One region of the Streptomyces sp. NBC_00663 genome, then DNA from elsewhere that is predicted to be linked to it. Evidence: riboswitches for the same ligand, from Rfam matches in the RefSeq annotation. Region 1 holds a riboswitch; each other region holds the start of a gene.

Region 1 (4,180 bases):
GCCCGCCTCAGCAGTCGTTCGACCTTGACGCGCGCCTCGCTCAAACTCGCTTTGATCCAAGCGAGTTCAGCAGGAGTCATGCCTTCCCACTCGCCGCTTCGCTCCGTGATCCCTGACATGCCAATGAGCATGTAGCCGGGAACGGCAGTGGACCCGGACAGACTGTCCGGGTCCACTTTCCTTGCAGGTCACACGGGTTGACGACTCGTCACCTCGTAACGTCGTCCACAGCATCCAGCACTGCCCCCCACGGGAGTTCGCGCCCCGCCGGCGCTTCGCGCGGCTCGTGCAGCGGCCAGACGTCCGGCCCGCCGACGATACGCACGTCCCCCGCCAGGAGGGTGTCGATGTGGTGCTGCCATGCCGGGTGACGGGAGTGAGCCGCGTTCACCCGAGGGAAGACGACCACGGGCAATCCGAGGGTGCCGATCGCCTCGCCCACTTGTGTCAGAGCCTGGTTATCCATCAGGCCCATGGCGAGCTTCGCCACCATGTTTGCCGACGCGGGAGCGACCACATAGCAGTCAACCGGCGGATGACGTCGGGCCTCGCCGGGCAAGCGCGGCTCATCGCGCACAGGCAGTCCGGTCAGCTTCTCCAACTGCTCCACCTCGCCGCTCAATCGCAGCCACTGACCTGCGGTCGGCGTGAGTGTGACGGCCACCTGCCATCCGCGCTCCATCGCAGGCTCAACCAGGCCAGTGCGCAGCACCTCCACGCCTCCGGCCGCGGACCCGACGACTCCGAGCACCCCGCGCTTGCCTGAACTCACTGCACCGCCCTGCACCGTTGAGCCATCACGAACACCTCAGACGATCGCGAGCCGCCGGTGACCGGTGATTGTTTGATCAGATCCCGCAGTGTCTCGCGCACCCTGGGATTGTTGCGCACGAGCTGTGGCGATGTGCGCTCAGCCGTGCGGAGTTCCGTGAATGCCTCATCGCCCTGTCCGTTGAGCGACAGGGCACGCGCGAAGTCGATGCGGTGCGACACGCTGCGTTCCTGTGGCATGTGGTCGACGTTGATCCGGCCGTGTTCCACCACGTACGAGACGTTGTCGAGGTCCAGCTCGACGGACAGGCGGTGAAGCAGGACGTTCGTGGGTCCGAAGCCTGTCTGCCAATAGTTCTCATCTGAGCCGAGATCCTCCGCGAGTGCCTCGGCTCGGTCCAGAAGACCGGTTGCAGTGGGCCGGTCCTGGTGGCGCGCCGCTGCCACGGCGGCACGTAGGTGGATCATCCCCAGCAAGCTGAGTGCCGCGGGGTTGTTGTCGGTCACCTGGGACGACAGCCACGCTGCGGCCGTGTTACCCAGCTCCAACGCGTCGTCGTACCGGCCGTTAGCCAGAAGGGCGTGAGTGCCGGACCGTGCCGCGGACGCCAACACGAGCGGGTCGTCAGACTCGTCAGCGGCACGCATCGCGCGCTCTGCGGCGAGCCACGAGATGTCCGATTCGCCGATCTTCGCGAGTGTCGTAGCTGCGAGGTGATGGGTACGGGCTGACACTGCCCAGCAGTCGCTACGGTCCTCGCCGCGCCGTGCGGCTCGCTCCTCCAACTCTTGCGCAGTCTGAAGGAGCGCGGGGAGCGCAGATATGACGCCGCCGAGTCGACCACGCTGGTAGTCGTTCCATGCTTGCTCCACACGTACAGCCACGGGTGCCGGCGTGGGGAGCTGCACCTCAGCCTCGGGCCCGAAGAGCAGACGAGAAAGCCGACGCGGGCTCATGAGCGCGTCGCGTACGGCCGGTACGTCGTCCTGCTGCTTCTCGTCCTCCATGAGCACGGTCTGACCGAGCAGGTCTCCGAGGGGAACGCGCAGGATGCGAGCCAGCTCAGCGAGCATGTCGATGCGAGGGGGCTTCCGGCGCCCTGTCTCGATCTTTGCCAACCAGTCAGTGCTACGGCCAACCAGGCCAGCGAGCACCTCTTGCGTGTAGCCGCGACGCTTCCGGTAGAACGCGATGCGTTCACCGATGCTGAGGTGATCTCCAAGACCACGCATTGCGTGTTGCCTCCTGCTGGATGGTGGGGGCCGGTTTTCACGGTACAGAGCCGGTGGTGGGGCGGGTAGTTGGCCCCGCGTGCTGCGAGACCGGAACGAGTCTGGAGGCAGCCAACGCAAAGGGCCCGGACAGAGTGTCCGGGCCCTCCTGTTGAGCACCTACACGCTAGATGATCCCTATCTGGCTCAGGCGTAACGTGATGCCCAGATGAGCCCGCTCTTGTGGGCGGTCTCTCATCTGGGCACAAGCGAAGCTCATCTCAGGATCGCTGAGGGCCCCAGGCCAAACGCTCCGGAGCTAAGGGCAGAGCCTCATGGATACGGCTACGAGGTTCGTATCACTGCTCGTTCCACGCGTACGTCAGGATGATGAATGCCATCACGATCGTGCCGCACCCGGCATTCATCCCGAACTCCAGGGCTTTGACCAGCCACAAGTCCATCGGCACGTGATGGATGATGCTGGCGTAGAGGCCCGCGATGATCGAAAACATGACTGCGAACACTGCCTCAAACCCCGGAGCGTAAGACGCCCTGGGGACGGGCGGGTTGTTCGGCAACGCAGACATGACTGCCTTCACCCTTCATTTAAGCCGCCTGTGAAGGATGACCTGTCGGATTCGGGCTGGCGAAGATGCCCGGCTGCGTTGCCGCAGCTTCACCCCAAGGGCTGCCCGGAGGTTTGCTCCGGCGCCCGGTGTTGCTGGGTCCCCCACTCCTGCCGCGCTCCATGTGTACGGAACTCGGCGTCCAGGCAGCGGCAGGACTCAGCGTCCGCCTGGGCGGCCTCACCTACGTCAGTGAGGGCTTGTGATGGGAGATCCTCCACCTCAAAGACGAGTAAATCCAATGGGAGAGCCGCTACGTGCTGTGACTCACACACAGCGCGTCCGGAGGGTGTCGAACGAACGTCTAAACGGGCTGGCAGTAAGCCTATTGACTCAACGTCAGGAAAAAAATCTGACTATAACGATCGCGCCTATAAAGATCAGATAATGACGCTGTGTAGCGCCACGCCCCCCGTTCGGCCGCGGATGGGCGCGAGTCGAAGCGTGGCGGGCCGACCGCGCCCCGGCGACTTCGGAAGGTGCCGTCTGGGTCGAACACGTGAACGGATCCGAGATGTGGGTGATCAATAATGTGGCCGGTTAGTCACTTCGAGTGACTCAAATCACATGTTCGCGTCGACAGTGACCGCCCCAGCCCATACTCTTCAGCCAAGTAGTAGGCGAAGGGTGCTGCCGCACTGAAAGCGGGCAGGCTCAAGGGGAGGGGGGCGAGCGTATTGCTGGGTCCTCTTCCCGCATCAGGGAGGCCGACGTGAGGGAACTGCCAGACTTTGCGCGTCCGCCTGTTGTGGAGGTGGCGTGTGGTCTGCAATTCCGGCGGATCACCGGAATCCATGGCCTGAAGTTGACGCCGCTATACGAAACGTGGAGGGCCGAGCTACCCAATGTAGAGGAGCATCCACCACTTCCTGGTATGGAACCAAACGTCGGGCCGGGGCCGAAGATCAAGCTGGATCTTGCGTCGTTGCCGGCCGCGCGATACTGGTTTCTTGACGACTCCGGGAGGGACTTGGTTCAACTCCAGCAAGACAGGCTGATTGTAAATTGGCGTGACGTTGGGGACGGTACTCCGTATCCACGCTTCGGTTATGTACTTTCCAAACTTAAGAAGCGTCTTGACGAGTTGGCTAATTTTGTTGATCGCGCTTTCGGTGCAAAGCTAGAGGTTATTCATGCCGAGCTAAGCTACGTCAACGCTCTCGCTGGTGAGTCCGGAGACCCTCTGGATCCTCACGATGTGTTCCATACGTGGCCGGACTTCGCTCTGCACCACCTTGGAAAGCCTGTAAATTCGCAAATCGTTTTTGACTTCCCAATCGAGGAGTTTCAGAGCGGGCGAAATTTCTTTTTGCGTGCGGCGATTGAATCTGGAAGCCTGCTCACTGGACAGGCGGGAAATTTCCTCACGATGACCGTCCAGGGGCGTCCTGGCTCCACTGGTTCAAGCGGGGCGGTCGCTGCCATCGAGGAAGCGCATGAGCACCTTGTAGCTAGCTTCGCAGAAATCACCACTGATTCGGCTCACAAGCGATGGGGGAAGCGCTCATGACCGTGATCGTAGGGATGGAACGTCCGGTAGTGACCGGGCTTACCATGCATCGAGCCCA
Region 2 (4,180 bases), 5.5 Mb from region 1:
CGTCACGTACGTCCTGTACATTTTTTACAGACGCAGAAGGAGGGGACCCACCATGACCCGACCGACCGCCCGCCACGTCCTGCCCGAGTTCACCGAGCGCACCAGCTTCGGCAGCAAGACGATGGACCCGTACTCGAAGCTGCTGGAGGAGCGGATCGTCTTCCTCGGCACCCAGGTCGACGCCACCTCGGCCAACGACGTGATGGCGCAGTTCATGCACCTCGAGTACCAGGACCCCGACCGGGACATCTCGCTGTACATCAACTCCCCCGGCGGCGACTTCGGCGCCATGTCGGCGATCTACGACACCATGCGGTACGTCTCCTGTGACGTGGAGACGATCTGCCTGGGGCAGGCAGGCTCGTCCGCGGCCGTGCTGCTGGCGGCGGGCGCCGCGGGCAAGCGGTCCACGCTGCCGGGCGCGCGGATGGTGATCCACCAGCCCTCTCTGTCCGAGCCGGTGGAGGGCCAGGCCAGCGATCTGGCCATCCAGGCAACGGAGTTGGGGCGGATCCGCGACCGCCTGGAGGAGATGCTCGTACGGCACACCGGGCGGACCCGTGAGCAAGTCACGGAGGACATCGAGCGGAACAAGATCCTCACCGCCCAAGAGGCCCTGGAATACGGCCTGGTGGACCGGATCATCCCCAGCCGCAAGGCGCCGCGCCCCGCGTCCGACGCCCGGTGAGCGGGCGATGCTGCCGCCCGAACTGCCTCCGCTGCCCGCGCTGACCCGCGCCGAGGGCGAGTTGATCGACCGTTACCTCGACGTGGTCGACCTGCTCGGCCGGATCAACCCCGCGCACCCCGGTGACACCTACCGCGGGCTGCGGGCCGCCCAGGCGCTGGTCGCCAAGGCGGCCGAGCTGCGCGACGCGCTGGCGACGATGCATCAGCGGGGGGAGGCCGAGTTGCACGCGGAAACGCTGACACGGGCGCTGCGCGTCCTGGACGGTGAGCGGCGCACGGCGCGGGTCACGGTGCCGCCGCACTCCGACAGTTGACGCACCGGCACCCGTTCCGGACCGCCCGTCGCGACACGAGCCGTCCGGACCGGCCTTCAAACGGACCAAAAGACGTACCCCCATATGGCGTAGCCATCAGTGGTTCTGCGGGCCCGTCAGGCTTGCGCAACGCGCGTAGCCCGGGGCCGGAATGGGTTGTTCCGTCGCTGGTCCGAGGCTCCTCGGACCCCTCGACGGTCGCTCGAACAGAGGAGTGTCCACCCGAACGGGTGAGTGGTGAGTAACAACACAAATCCCCGATTCCATTGGGTTTTTCGGCATTGAGTACGTGAAGATCCCTGACTGACGACAAGCCCCCGCCGCAGCGGCGGGGCGGTCCGGGCGGACGCCGAGTCCTGCCGCCGCCCGGATGACCGGTCGACAGGAGTGGATCGGCAGGAGTGGAGGACCCAGGCAAGACGGGTCGCCGGGACGGTCGCTCTCTTCGGAGATGCCGGTCCGAGCAGCCCTTGGGGTGAAGCCGCGACAACGCGGCCGGGCAACTTCGCCAGCCCGAATCCGACAGGTCATCCTTCACAGGCGGCTGACGAAGGGTTGCGCATGTCTGCGCTCAATCGTGTCCCGTCGCTGATGGCCCGAGCCGGTACGGCCTCGGCCCTCACCATCGCCGCAGTGGGCGGCTCCATCGTGGTCCCGGGCGTCGCGTCCGACGCGGAGGCCGCGACACCGGCGACCAAGGCACTTCAGGTGGCGGCTTCCAAGAAGGGCTCCCCCTACAAGTGGGGCGCCACGGGACCGCACAGGTTCGACTGCTCAGGGCTCACGCTGTACTCGTACAAGAAGGCGGGCAAAAGCCTGCCCCGCACAGCGGCCCAGCAGTACAACAAGACCCGCCACATCTCCTCCGGCAGTCGCAAAGCCGGGGACCTCGTGTTCTTCCACTCGGGGTCGAACGTGTACCACGTCGGCATCTACGCCGGGAAGGGAAAGATCTGGCACTCCCCGAAGAGCGGGGAGGTCGTGAAGCTCGAGAAGATCTGGTCGAGCAGCGTCTGGTACGGCCGGGTCAAATAGCCCCCCGAGCGGGCCGGTGACTCTCCCGCGGGGGTGGCGGCGACCTGACCAGCCGTCACCCCCGCGGGTCCTCTCAGCCGAGAGCCGACAGCCCTTCCAGCAGCAGGACCGCGCCCAGAACGGTCAGCGCGGCCCCGGTGACCCCCGCGACGAGCCGCGCGGCCCGCGGGCGCCGCAGCCATCGGCCCAGCCGGTCCACCAGCAGCGCCACCGCCGGGAACCACACCAGGGCGAGCACGACCACGATCAGCGCCAGCAGCAGCGTCCGGGGCAACGCGGGCTCGCCCGCCGGCACGAACTGCGGCAACAGACTCAGGAAGGTGATGGGCGCCTTCGGATTCAGGGCGTTGGTGACGAACCCCTGCCGTACCGGCCGTACGGCGCCGCCCCCGGACTCCTCGACCGCGCTGTACGGACGGCTCAGTGAGCGCAGCGTCCGTACACCCAGGTACAGCACATAGGCACCGCCCAGGAGTTGGAGGGCGCTGAACAGCGCCGGGACGGCCGCCAGGACCGCGGCGACCCCGGCCACCGCGAGCGCCGTGTGCAGCAGCAGCCCGCCCGCGACGCCGAGGGCACTCGCGACACCGGCCCGGCGGGAGACCAGGGCATTGCGTACGACGACGGTGAAGTCGGCGCCCGGCATGGCGACCATGCCGGCGGCGACCCCGGTGAAGGCGATGAGTTGTCCGTCCATGCCGTTCAGCGTGCCGTGCGGGAGCCTTCAGCAGGTATGTCGAATATTCTTGGTCTGCCTTAAGCATCCCTTTAGGCTCGGCCCAGGATCCGGAGACCGGCATGCACGACCCGAACCGCCTCGCCGCCCTGGTCGCGGTCGCCGAGGCCGGCTCGATCACCCGGGCCGCCGAGCGCCTCGGGTACACCACCCCCGCGCTCTCGCAGCAGCTGGCCAAGCTGGAGCGGGAGGCGGGCACGGCGCTTCTCGTACGGCATCACCGCGGCGCGCGGCTCACCGGCGCCGGTGAACTGCTCGCGGCGCGGGCGCGCCGGGTGCTGGACGAACTGGAGCAGGCCCGGCACGAACTGGCCCGGCTGACCGGGCTGTCCGGCGGCACACTGCGGCTCGGCACCTTCCAGACCGCGGGGATCCATCTGCTGCCGTCCGTGCTGAGCGCGTTCCGCCGGGCGCATCCGGACGTGGAGCTGACGGTCGCCCACCTCGAACCGCCGGCCGGGGTGGAGGCGGTGGCCGCCGGTGACGTGGACCTGGCGCTGACGCACTCCTACGAACCCGCGGACCCGGTGCAGCTCCCCGCGTCCGTCAGCACGGAACCGGTCCTGGTGGAGGAGCTGGTGCTGGTGACCGCTCCGGGGCACGTCCTCACGAGCGACACCTCGCGGCTGCCTCTCAGCGCACTCGCCGGGCAGCCGCTGATCAGCATGGCGCCGGACCATCCCGCCCGGCGCGGCGTGGAGGCGCTCCTCGCCCGGGCCGGGGCCACGCCGTCCGTCCTGGTGGCGACTCCGGTGTACGCCCTGGTGTGCGCGCTGGTCAGTGCGGGGCTCGGGGTCGCGGTGGTCCCGGAGATGGTGGCGCGGACGGCGGTCACTCCGGTGGGGATGCGGCCGCTGGGGACGGGAGAACTGCGCCGTACGATCTCGGTCGCCCACCGGGCCGGCGGGCCGGCCCCTGCGGCGGACGCGTTCCGGGCACTGCTCCGCGGCGCCTTCGGCCGCGCCAAGCAGGGGGGTGTCTAGGGTTCTTGCTGTCCCGCCGCCGACACCGGCTCCGCCGGTACCGTCCACGGGAGTTCGATGGAGACGGTCTTGCCGCCCTCGCGGGTCGGCCTGACTCTGAGCTTGCCGCCGTATTCCGCGGTGAGCCAGCGGATGATCACCATGCCGCGGCCGTTGTCCTGCTGGACGGCGGCCGGCAGCCGCTTCGGGAAGCGGGGGTGGCTGTCGGTGACCCCGATGCGCAGGTGTTCGTCACGGTCGAGGTGGAGGTCCACCGTGAAGGTGGGTGACTGCCCGAAAGTGTGCTGTACGGCGTTGGTGGCTAGTTCGGAGACGATCAGCCGGATCGTCTCCGCCGCTTCCGTGTCCGCCGGCAGCCCCCATTCCGCCAGGGTGCTCAGGACGTAGGCGCGGGCCGCGGAGACCGAGGCGGGATCGCTCGG
Region 3 (4,180 bases), 270 kb from region 1:
CTCCCTGGGCTGGCTGGACGTGAAGACGTCCGGTGACGTCGAGGTGCCGGTCATCGAGACCGCCATCGACGAGGAGCTCGCCCGGTTCGCCGCGGAGGGCCCCACGGACGAGGAAATGGAGCGCGCCCAGGCCCAGTTGGAGCGCGAGTGGCTGGACCGGCTCGGCACCGTCGCGGGCCGCGCCGACGAACTGTGCCGCTACGCAGTCCTGTTCGGCGACCCGCAGCTCGCCCTCACCGCGGTCAACCGCGTCCTGGAGGTGACCGCGGCGGAGGTCCAGGAGGTCGCCAAGGCCCGCCTGCGCCCCGACAACCGCGCGGTGCTCGTCTACGAACCCGTCTCCGGGGAGACCGCCGAGGACGCGGACCCGCCCGAGGACCCCGAGGCCGAAGCCACCGTCGAAGCCGGTGACAAGAACGAGGAGGCGGCCAAGTGACCGAGCTCGCCACGATGGAGTTCCAGCCCCAGCCCCAGGCGGGCGAGGCCAAGCCCTGGGCGTTCCCGGCCCCCACGCGCGGGACGCTCCACAACGGCCTCACCGTGCTGCGCTGCCACCGCCCCGGCCAGCAGGTCGTCGCCGTCGAGGTCCTTCTCGACGCCCCCCTGGACGCCGAACCGGCGGGCCTGGACGGCGTCGCCACGATCATGGCGCGCGCCTTCTCCGAGGGCACCGACAAGCACTCCGCCGAGGAGTTCGCCGCCGAGCTGGAGCGCTGCGGCGCCACCCTCGACGCGCACGCCGACCACCCCGGCGTCCGCCTGAGCCTCGAAGTCCCGGTCTCCCGGCTGCCCAAGGCGCTCGGGCTGCTCGCCGACGCCCTCAGGGCGCCCGCGTTCGCGGACGACGAGGTCGAGCGCCTGGTCACCAACCGCCTCGACGAGATTCCGCACGAGCTGGCCAACCCCTCGCGCCGGGCCGCCAAGGAGCTCTCCCGGACGCTGTTCCCGGCGGACCTGCGCATGTCCCGCCCCCGCCAGGGCACCGAGGAGACCGTCCAGAACATCGACTCGGCGGCCGTACGCGCCTTCTACGAGAAGCATGTCCGCCCCGCCACCGGCACCGTCGTGGTCGTCGGCGACCTCACGGACGTCGACCTGGACGCGCTGCTCGGCGACACCCTCGGCTCGTGGACCGGCTCCGCGGCCGAGCCGCGCCCGGTACCGGCCATCACCGCCGACGACACCGGCCGGGTCGTCATCGTGGACCGCCCCGGCGCCGTCCAGACGCAGCTGCTGATCGGCCGTATCGGCGCCGACCGGCACGACCGCGTGTGGCCCGCGCAGGTGCTCGGCACCTACTGCCTCGGCGGCACCCTCACCTCCCGCCTGGACCGCGTCCTGCGCGAGGAGAAGGGCTACACCTACGGCGTGCGCGCGTTCGGGCAGGTCCTCAGGTCCGCCCCGGACGGCACCGGTGCCGCGATGCTGGCCATCAGCGGCTCCGTCGACACCCCGAACACCGGCCCCGCCCTCGACGACCTGTGGACGGTGCTGCGCACCCTCGCCGCGGAGGGGCTCACCGACGCCGAGCGTGACGTCGCCGTGCAGAACCTCGTCGGTGTGGCACCGCTCAAGTACGAGACCGCGGCGGCCGTGGCGAGCACGCTGGCGGACCAGGTCGAGCAGTACCTGCCCGACGACTACCAGGCCACGCTGTACCGGCAGCTCGCCGCGACCGGCACGGTCGAGGCCACCGCGGCGGCCGTCAACGCCTTCCCGGTGGACCGTCTGGTGACGATCCTGGTCGGCGACGCGGCGGCCATCAAGGAGCCCGTGGAGGCCCTCGGCATCGGTGAAGTGACCGTGGTGTCGGCCGAGTAGAGCACGCGCGCGTGAAGGGGCCCTGGCGACTGATGCGTCACCAGGGCCCTTTGATGTCCGAATTGAAGGTTGGTTGCCCGTTTGCCCTGTGGGATGCGCTACAAACTTCCTGATCCGTTTGGGGATTGAAAGTGGCCCCCCTTAGCGTCGTCCGGGCTGTTCGTCACGCAGTGCGCCGCATCCGCGGCACCGGACAGTCATCGCCGAGTCCCCGTACGGCGCGAGCCAGGGGAGCCGGGGACCCATGCAGTCCCTGGGGTGAATCGGATGCCCGCGCGTCAGCGAGGGGGTCCGTAGGAGACCTTCCTGCTCCGAACCCGTCAGCTAACCCGGTAGGCGAGAGGGAAGGAAAGGATCAGCCACTACATGGCGTTCACGCGCGCCACCGGGAAGCACCGTGCCCCGAGCCGGATGAAGCGCACCACCGCCCGTGCGGCGGGGATCGCGGCTCTCACCACCACCGGCGTCATCGGCACCCTCGCCGCCCCGGCCCTCGCCGCGGAGCCCGCGGCCGAGCAGACCGGCCTCATCCCGGTCGTCACCATCGGCGACTCGGTCGCCGACCAGATCGACGCCCAGGCCGAGGCCCAGCAGCAGGCCGCCGAGGAGGCCGCTCAGCAGAAGGCCGAGGAGCTGGCGCGCAAGAAGGCCGCCGCCAAGGCCAAGAAGGAGCGCGAGGCCAAGGAGCGCGCCGCCCGCGCCGCCGCCGAGCGCAAGCGCCTCAGCTCCTACGTCGCCCCGATCTCTGGCTCGTACATCTCCACCGGCTACAAGGCCGGCGGCGCCGTCTGGTCCTCCGGCAGCCACACCGGGGTCGACTTCCACGCCGCCAGCGGCACCTCCGTCCACGCGGTCGGCTCCGGCACCGTCGTCGAGGCCGGCTGGGGCGGGTCGTACGGCAACAACATCGTGATCAAGATGAACGACGGCACGTACACCCAGTACGGCCATCTGTCGTCCATCGGTGTCTCGGTCGGCCAGACGGTCACCCCGGGCCAGCAGATCGGCCTGTCCGGCGCGACCGGCAACGTCACCGGCCCGCACCTGCACTTCGAGGCCAGGACGACCGCCGAGTACGGCTCGGACATCGACCCCGTCGCCTACCTGCGCTCGCACGGTGTGAACGTCTGACACGCGGTGTGAACGTCTGACGACGGATCGCAGGATCTCCCGGAACCCCGGCTCACCCGAGCCGGGGTTTCGCCGTTTTCGGTACCCGGCTGTCCAAAAAATATCCATGGATTCCGGTCCGCCATCGGAAATTCCCGCTCTTTGCAATAGAGTCACTGAACACACGTCAATCATCGACGTTTCACGGGGATTAAGACGGAGGTCGGTCATGCGTATTCCGGCGCACTCGGTATGCACCGCGATCAGGGACGACATCGTCTCCGGTGTCCACGAGCGCGGCAGCCGCCTCACCGAGGAACTCCTCGCCCGCCGCTACGGCGTCTCCCGTGTCCCCGTCCGGGAGGCCCTGCGCACGCTGGAGGCCGAGGGCTTCGTGGTGACGCGGCGGCACGCGGGCGCGTGCGTCGCCGAACCGACCGAGCAGGAGGCCGCCGACCTGCTGGAGATGCGGATGCTCCTGGAGCCGCTGGGCGCCTCCCGGGCCGCCCAGCGCCGCACCGAGGCGCACCTCAAGGTCCTGCGCGGCCTGGTCAGGCTGGGGCAGGAGCGGGCCAGGCGGGGCAACAGCGAGGATCTGCGCTCCCTGGGCGGCTGGTTCCACGAGACGCTCGCGCAGGCCTCCGGCAGCCCCGCGCTGACCTCGATGCTGACCCAGCTGCGCCACAAGATCTCCTGGATGTACACGGTGGACGCGCCCGCCAACCCCGCCGAGTCCTGGGCCGAGCACGGCGCGATCGTCGACGCCGTGGCACGCGGCGACGGGGAACGCGCGCGTGCGGTCACCGCGCTGCACACCGAGCGCTCGACCGCCGTGCACCGGCTCCGATTCCGCGCCGCGGGAGATCGGCCCGATCGTGTGAGGAACTCGCAACATCCCGTAAACATGACGAGCCTGCGGCATTAACACGAGGGCCGTATACAAAGAGGAAGTAATTCGCGGGGATTATTTCTGCTGCCCGTCCGAGGGAAATGCAAAGGGCCCGCCCGATAAACTCGGACGAGCCCTTCAGTGGTGCCGTGATTCAGTCGGCCCCGATAAATCAGACGGTCTCGGGAAGCTCCTCGAGCCCCTCGGAGACCAGCTTCGCCAGACGGTCGAGGGCGGCGTCCGCACCCTCGGCGTCCGACGCGAGGACGATCTCCTCGCCGCCCTGGGCGCCCAGGCCCAGGACCGCCAGCATGGAGGCCGCGTTGACGGGGTTGCCGTCGGCCTTGGCGATCGTCACGG
Region 4 (4,180 bases), 1.3 Mb from region 1:
GGACTCCGCCACCTGGACCCTGCCCGACCGTGAGGACTGGCGGCTCTCCCAGCTGCACGGCCGCTGGGCCGCCGAGTCCCGGCTCGTACGCTCCCCCCTCACCTACGGTGAGAAGGTCATCGGCAGCCGCCGCGGCCACACCGGCCACCAGCACCTGCCCTGGGTCGCCCTCGACTCCGACGCCACCGAGGAGCGCGGCGAGGTCTACGGCTGCGCCCTCGGCTGGTCCGGCTCCTGGCGGATCGCGGTGGCCCAGCTCCCCGACGCGCGCGTGCAGATCACCGGCGGTGCCGGATACGACGACTCGGGGCTGCTGCGCCTCGTGGCGGGCGAGTCGTTCACCACGCCCGTCTTCGCCGGTCTGTGGAGCGAGGGCGGGTTCGGCGGCGCCAGTCGCGCGTGGCACGCCTACCAGCGGGCCTACGTCATCCCGGACGCGGAGCAGGACCGGCCGGTGCTGTTCAACTCCTGGGAGGCCACCGAGTTCGACATCTCGGAGGAGCAGCAGGAAGCCCTCGCGCGGCGGGCCGCGGCCATCGGCGTCGAGTTGTTCGTGGTCGACGACGGCTGGTTCGGCGCCCGTACCAGCGACCGCGCCGGACTCGGCGACTGGACGGTCAACCGCGACCGCTTCCCGGGCGGCCTGAAGCCCCTCGCCGAATCCGTGCACGCCCTCGGCATGCAGTTCGGCATCTGGGTCGAGCCCGAGATGGTCAACCCCGACAGCGACCTGTACCGGGCACACCCGGACTGGGTGCAGTTCCAACCGGGACGAAAGCGGACGGAACTGCGCAACCAGCTCGTCCTCAACCTCGCGCGCGAGGACGTCCAGGAGTACCTCTGGGGGCAGCTCGACGCCCTGCTGTCCAGCGCCCCGATCGACTATGTGAAGTGGGACTTCAACCGCTGCTTCACGGATGCGGGCTGGCCGAGCGAGTCCTACCCGCAGCGGCTCTGGGTCGACCATGTGCACGCCTTCTACGCCCTGTTGGACCGGCTGCGGGCCGCGCACCCCGGCGTCGCCTTCGAGTCCTGCTCAGGTGGCGGCGGCCGGATCGACCTCGGCGTGATGAGCCGCACGGACCAGGTGTGGACCTCCGACAACACCGACCCCCTCGACCGGCTCTCGATCCAGCACGGCTTCAGCCAGCTCCACCCCGCGCGCGCGATGGCGGCCTGGGTCACCGACAGTCCGAACGCCATGCTCAACGGCCGGGTCAGCTCGCTGCGCTTCCGCTTCGTCAGCGCCATGGCCGGTGTGCTCGGCGTCGGCGGCGACCTCACGCAGTGGACCGAGGAGGAGCTCGCCGAGGCCCGCGACTGGGTGGAGCTCTACAAGGACATCCGGCCCCTCGTGCAACGCGGCGAGCAGTACCGGCTGCGGGCCCCGAGCGGCGGACTGAGCGCCGTGCAGTACGTCCTCGGGGACGAGACCGTCGTCCTCGCCTGGCTTCAGGCGCAGCACTACGGCGAACCCGTCCCGGCGCTGCGCCTGCGGGGCCTCGACCCGACGGCGTCGTATGAATGCCGTGAAACGGGCGAAATTCTCAGAGGTGCCGTATTGCAGCATCACGGGCTGCGGGTGGGATTGCGGGGCGATCTGGATGCGGCAGTTCTCCGACTGCGTCGCATCTGAGCTTTCTGTCCGAATTGGCGTCTTCCGTGGCCTTCATTCCAACTCGCTCTGGAATAAGGGGAGCTGTGTAAACGGCACGTGAGGAGCGTCATATCGGTGACCCTGCGTCGTCCGTCATGTTCACGTAATGCGCCTTCAAATGCTGGGGTTTGCCTTTCGGGAAGTGGCACCAATGCACGGAGGGTGACCGGGAAATTCACAGCGGATCAAGAGGAATGCAATCGTCCTGGAACCCCTTACTTGTCCCTTTGCGTCTTCCTCGCTTACGTTCGCCACCAATCCGGACGGACGCCCAATCCTGCCGCCGCCCGGAATCCGCGCAACTCACCCGTGAACGGCAGGAGCGGGGGACCCACAGGTACGAATGCCTGGGCCGGTCTTCCGGAACAGGCTTGGGGTTAAGGCGCACCTCGGTGCGTCCGGGCATCTCCAGTCCGCACCCGACAGCTCACCTCGTAGGCGCCGGAGAGGAATTCGCCATGCCCGCGAAGGGTAAGCACCGCCGCCCGAGGTCCCAGCGCCTCACCCGCTCGATCGCCGTCGCCGGTACCGGTGGCGCCGCACTCGCCCTGCCTCTGATGGGTGCCGCCGGCGCCCACGCGGCCACCCCGCAGTCCGTCTCGCAGTCGGTTTCGGAAAAGGCCGCCCAGTCCCTTCCGGTGGTCGAGAAGACGGCCACCGAGAAGGCCGCGCAGAAGAAGGGTGCCGCGAACACCGCGACCGTGCGCACCTATTCGGTGCGGGCGGGCGACTACCTCTCGAAGATCGCCGACGAGCAGAACGTCACCGGCGGCTGGAAGAAGCTGTACTCGGACAACCGCGAGGCCGTCGGGTCCGACCCGTCGCTCATCCACCCGGGCCTGAAGCTCACGCTGGGCAAGAAGGCGGCGGCGAGCACGGACAAGTCGGCGAGCGCGGAGAAGTCCGCGAGCTCCGACAAGTCCACGAGTGCCGAGAAGTCCTCGTCCTCCTCGGACACGACGACGGCCACCCGGAGCAGCGAGTCGACCAGCACCGCCGGCTCCAGCGGCTACACCCTCCCCGTGGTCGGCGCCACCGTCGGCACCGCCTACCACACGGCGGGCAGCATGTGGTCCAGCGGCTACCACACGGGCACCGACTTCGTCGTCCCGACCGGCACCTCGCTGAAGGCCGTGGCCGCGGGCACCGTCGTCTCCGCCGGCTGGGGCGGCGCGTACGGCAACCAGGTCGTCATCAAGCTGGCCGACGGCTACTACGCGCAGTACGCCCACCTGTCCGCGCTCTCGGTCTCGTCCGGACAGACCGTCACCGAGGGCCAGCAGATCGGCCTCTCCGGCGCCACCGGCAACGTCACCGGACCGCACCTCCACTTCGAGATCCGCACCACGCCGGACTACGGCTCGGACGTGGACCCGGTCGCGTACCTCCGCTCGAAGGGTGTCGCCGTCGGCTGACGCTCCCCCCGATGCCACCGAAGGCCGGACCCCGATCCCCGGGTCCGGCCTTCGGTGTTGGGTCTTGCCGTTTCATGATCGCTTCATTGCGGTCTTGTGGCGCGGCTGTCCAAACCGTCGACAGGGAGGGGAGGGTGGGACCACAGTGATCTCCGAAGCGATGCAAGCGCTTTCTACGCACATCCGCGTCCGCATCCGCACCCGCATCCGGAGGTCCCCGTGCCCGGCGTCGACCGACGCACCGTCATCAAAGGCGCCGCAGCCGCGGCCGCCGCGGCCCAGTTCTCCTGGGCCCTGTCCCGCACCGCCACCGCGGCGGACGCCGACGACACCGAACTGCGCTGGCTGGAGGGCTCGGCCCCCGACGTCCACGCCGGTGCCACCTGGGGCGTGCCCTGGGCGCGCGGGGCGTACCGGCCGGAGCAGCCGTTCCGGCTGACGACCGCCGCCGGTGACGACGTTCCCGTCCAGAGCTGGGTCACCGGCTACTGGCCCGACGGCTCGGTGAAGTGGACGGCCCACGCCCTCGCGCCCGGCGCGCCGAAGGCCTCCGCCTACAAGCTGGCGGCGGGCACCCCGGCCGCGCCGGAACGGAAGGTCACGGTCACCCGCTCCGCGGGCCGCGTGGAGGTGTCGACCGGTGTGATCACGGCCGTGTTCGGCGCGAAGGGGTCCGACACCGTCGTACGGAGCGTGCGGCGGGGCTCGGCCGAGATCGCCCGGGACGGAAAGCTGGTCGCGCTGCGGCAGGAGTCCGTACGGGACGGGGCGGACGTCGCGCGCTTCCTGGGCCGGATCGAGAAGGTCGAGGTGGAGCAGGACGGACCGGTCCGGGCCGTCGTCCGGGTCGAGGGCCGGCACCGGCACGGCGGCCGCGACTGGCTGCCGTTCGTCCTGCGGTTCGCCTTCTTCGCGGGAGCCGAGTCCTTCCGGCTCGTCCACACCTTCGTCTGGGACGGCGAGCAGACGCCCGGCTCCGACGAGGGCGACTTCCTGCGCGGTCTCGGCGTGCGCTTCACCGTGCCGCTGAGCGATCAGCCCTACGACCGCCATGTGCGGTTCGCCGACTCCGACGGCGGCCTGTTCAGCGAGGCCGTCCAGGGCATCA

Evidence for each region. Region 1 has a riboswitch for cyclic di-AMP ahead of OG866_RS12250 (hypothetical protein). Riboswitches for the same ligand answer to the same signal wherever they lie in the genome.
Region 2: it holds a riboswitch for cyclic di-AMP, as region 1 does, so the genes downstream of both, OG866_RS37560 (C40 family peptidase) here and OG866_RS12250 (hypothetical protein) in region 1, are expected to answer to the same signal.
Region 3: it holds a riboswitch for cyclic di-AMP, as region 1 does, so the genes downstream of both, OG866_RS11150 (M23 family metallopeptidase) here and OG866_RS12250 (hypothetical protein) in region 1, are expected to answer to the same signal.
Region 4: it holds a riboswitch for cyclic di-AMP, as region 1 does, so the genes downstream of both, OG866_RS06490 (M23 family metallopeptidase) here and OG866_RS12250 (hypothetical protein) in region 1, are expected to answer to the same signal.

The regions. Positions count from the first base shown of each region.
Region 1 covers NZ_CP109027.1:2,757,889-2,762,068, reverse strand. Annotated here, with positions in the region: gene OG866_RS12260 (flavoprotein) at 209-718, opposite strand; gene OG866_RS12255 (helix-turn-helix domain-containing protein) at 769-2,004, opposite strand; gene OG866_RS12250 (hypothetical protein) at 2,343-2,573, opposite strand; cyclic di-AMP (ydaO/yuaA leader) riboswitch at 2,583-2,763, opposite strand; gene OG866_RS12245 (TIGR04255 family protein) at 3,325-4,122, shown strand; gene OG866_RS12240 (hypothetical protein) at 4,119-4,180, shown strand, end outside.
Region 2 covers NZ_CP109027.1:8,270,419-8,274,598, reverse strand. Annotated here, with positions in the region: gene OG866_RS37570 (ATP-dependent Clp protease proteolytic subunit) at 53-688, shown strand; gene OG866_RS37565 (hypothetical protein) at 696-1,004, shown strand; cyclic di-AMP (ydaO/yuaA leader) riboswitch at 1,355-1,562, shown strand; gene OG866_RS37560 (C40 family peptidase) at 1,566-2,039, shown strand; gene OG866_RS37555 (LysE family translocator) at 2,113-2,736, opposite strand; gene OG866_RS37550 (LysR family transcriptional regulator) at 2,838-3,758, shown strand; gene OG866_RS37545 (ATP-binding protein) at 3,755-4,180, opposite strand, start outside.
Region 3 covers NZ_CP109027.1:2,488,796-2,492,975, reverse strand. Annotated here, with positions in the region: gene OG866_RS11160 (M16 family metallopeptidase) at 1-436, shown strand, start outside; gene OG866_RS11155 (M16 family metallopeptidase) at 433-1,821, shown strand; cyclic di-AMP (ydaO/yuaA leader) riboswitch at 2,013-2,175, shown strand; gene OG866_RS11150 (M23 family metallopeptidase) at 2,188-2,952, shown strand; gene OG866_RS11145 (GntR family transcriptional regulator) at 3,161-3,856, shown strand; gene OG866_RS11140 (HPr family phosphocarrier protein) at 3,993-4,180, opposite strand, start outside.
Region 4 covers NZ_CP109027.1:1,418,516-1,422,695, reverse strand. Annotated here, with positions in the region: gene OG866_RS06495 (alpha-galactosidase) at 1-1,636, shown strand, start outside; cyclic di-AMP (ydaO/yuaA leader) riboswitch at 1,943-2,113, shown strand; gene OG866_RS06490 (M23 family metallopeptidase) at 2,116-3,072, shown strand; gene OG866_RS06485 (exo-rhamnogalacturonan lyase family protein) at 3,292-4,180, shown strand, end outside.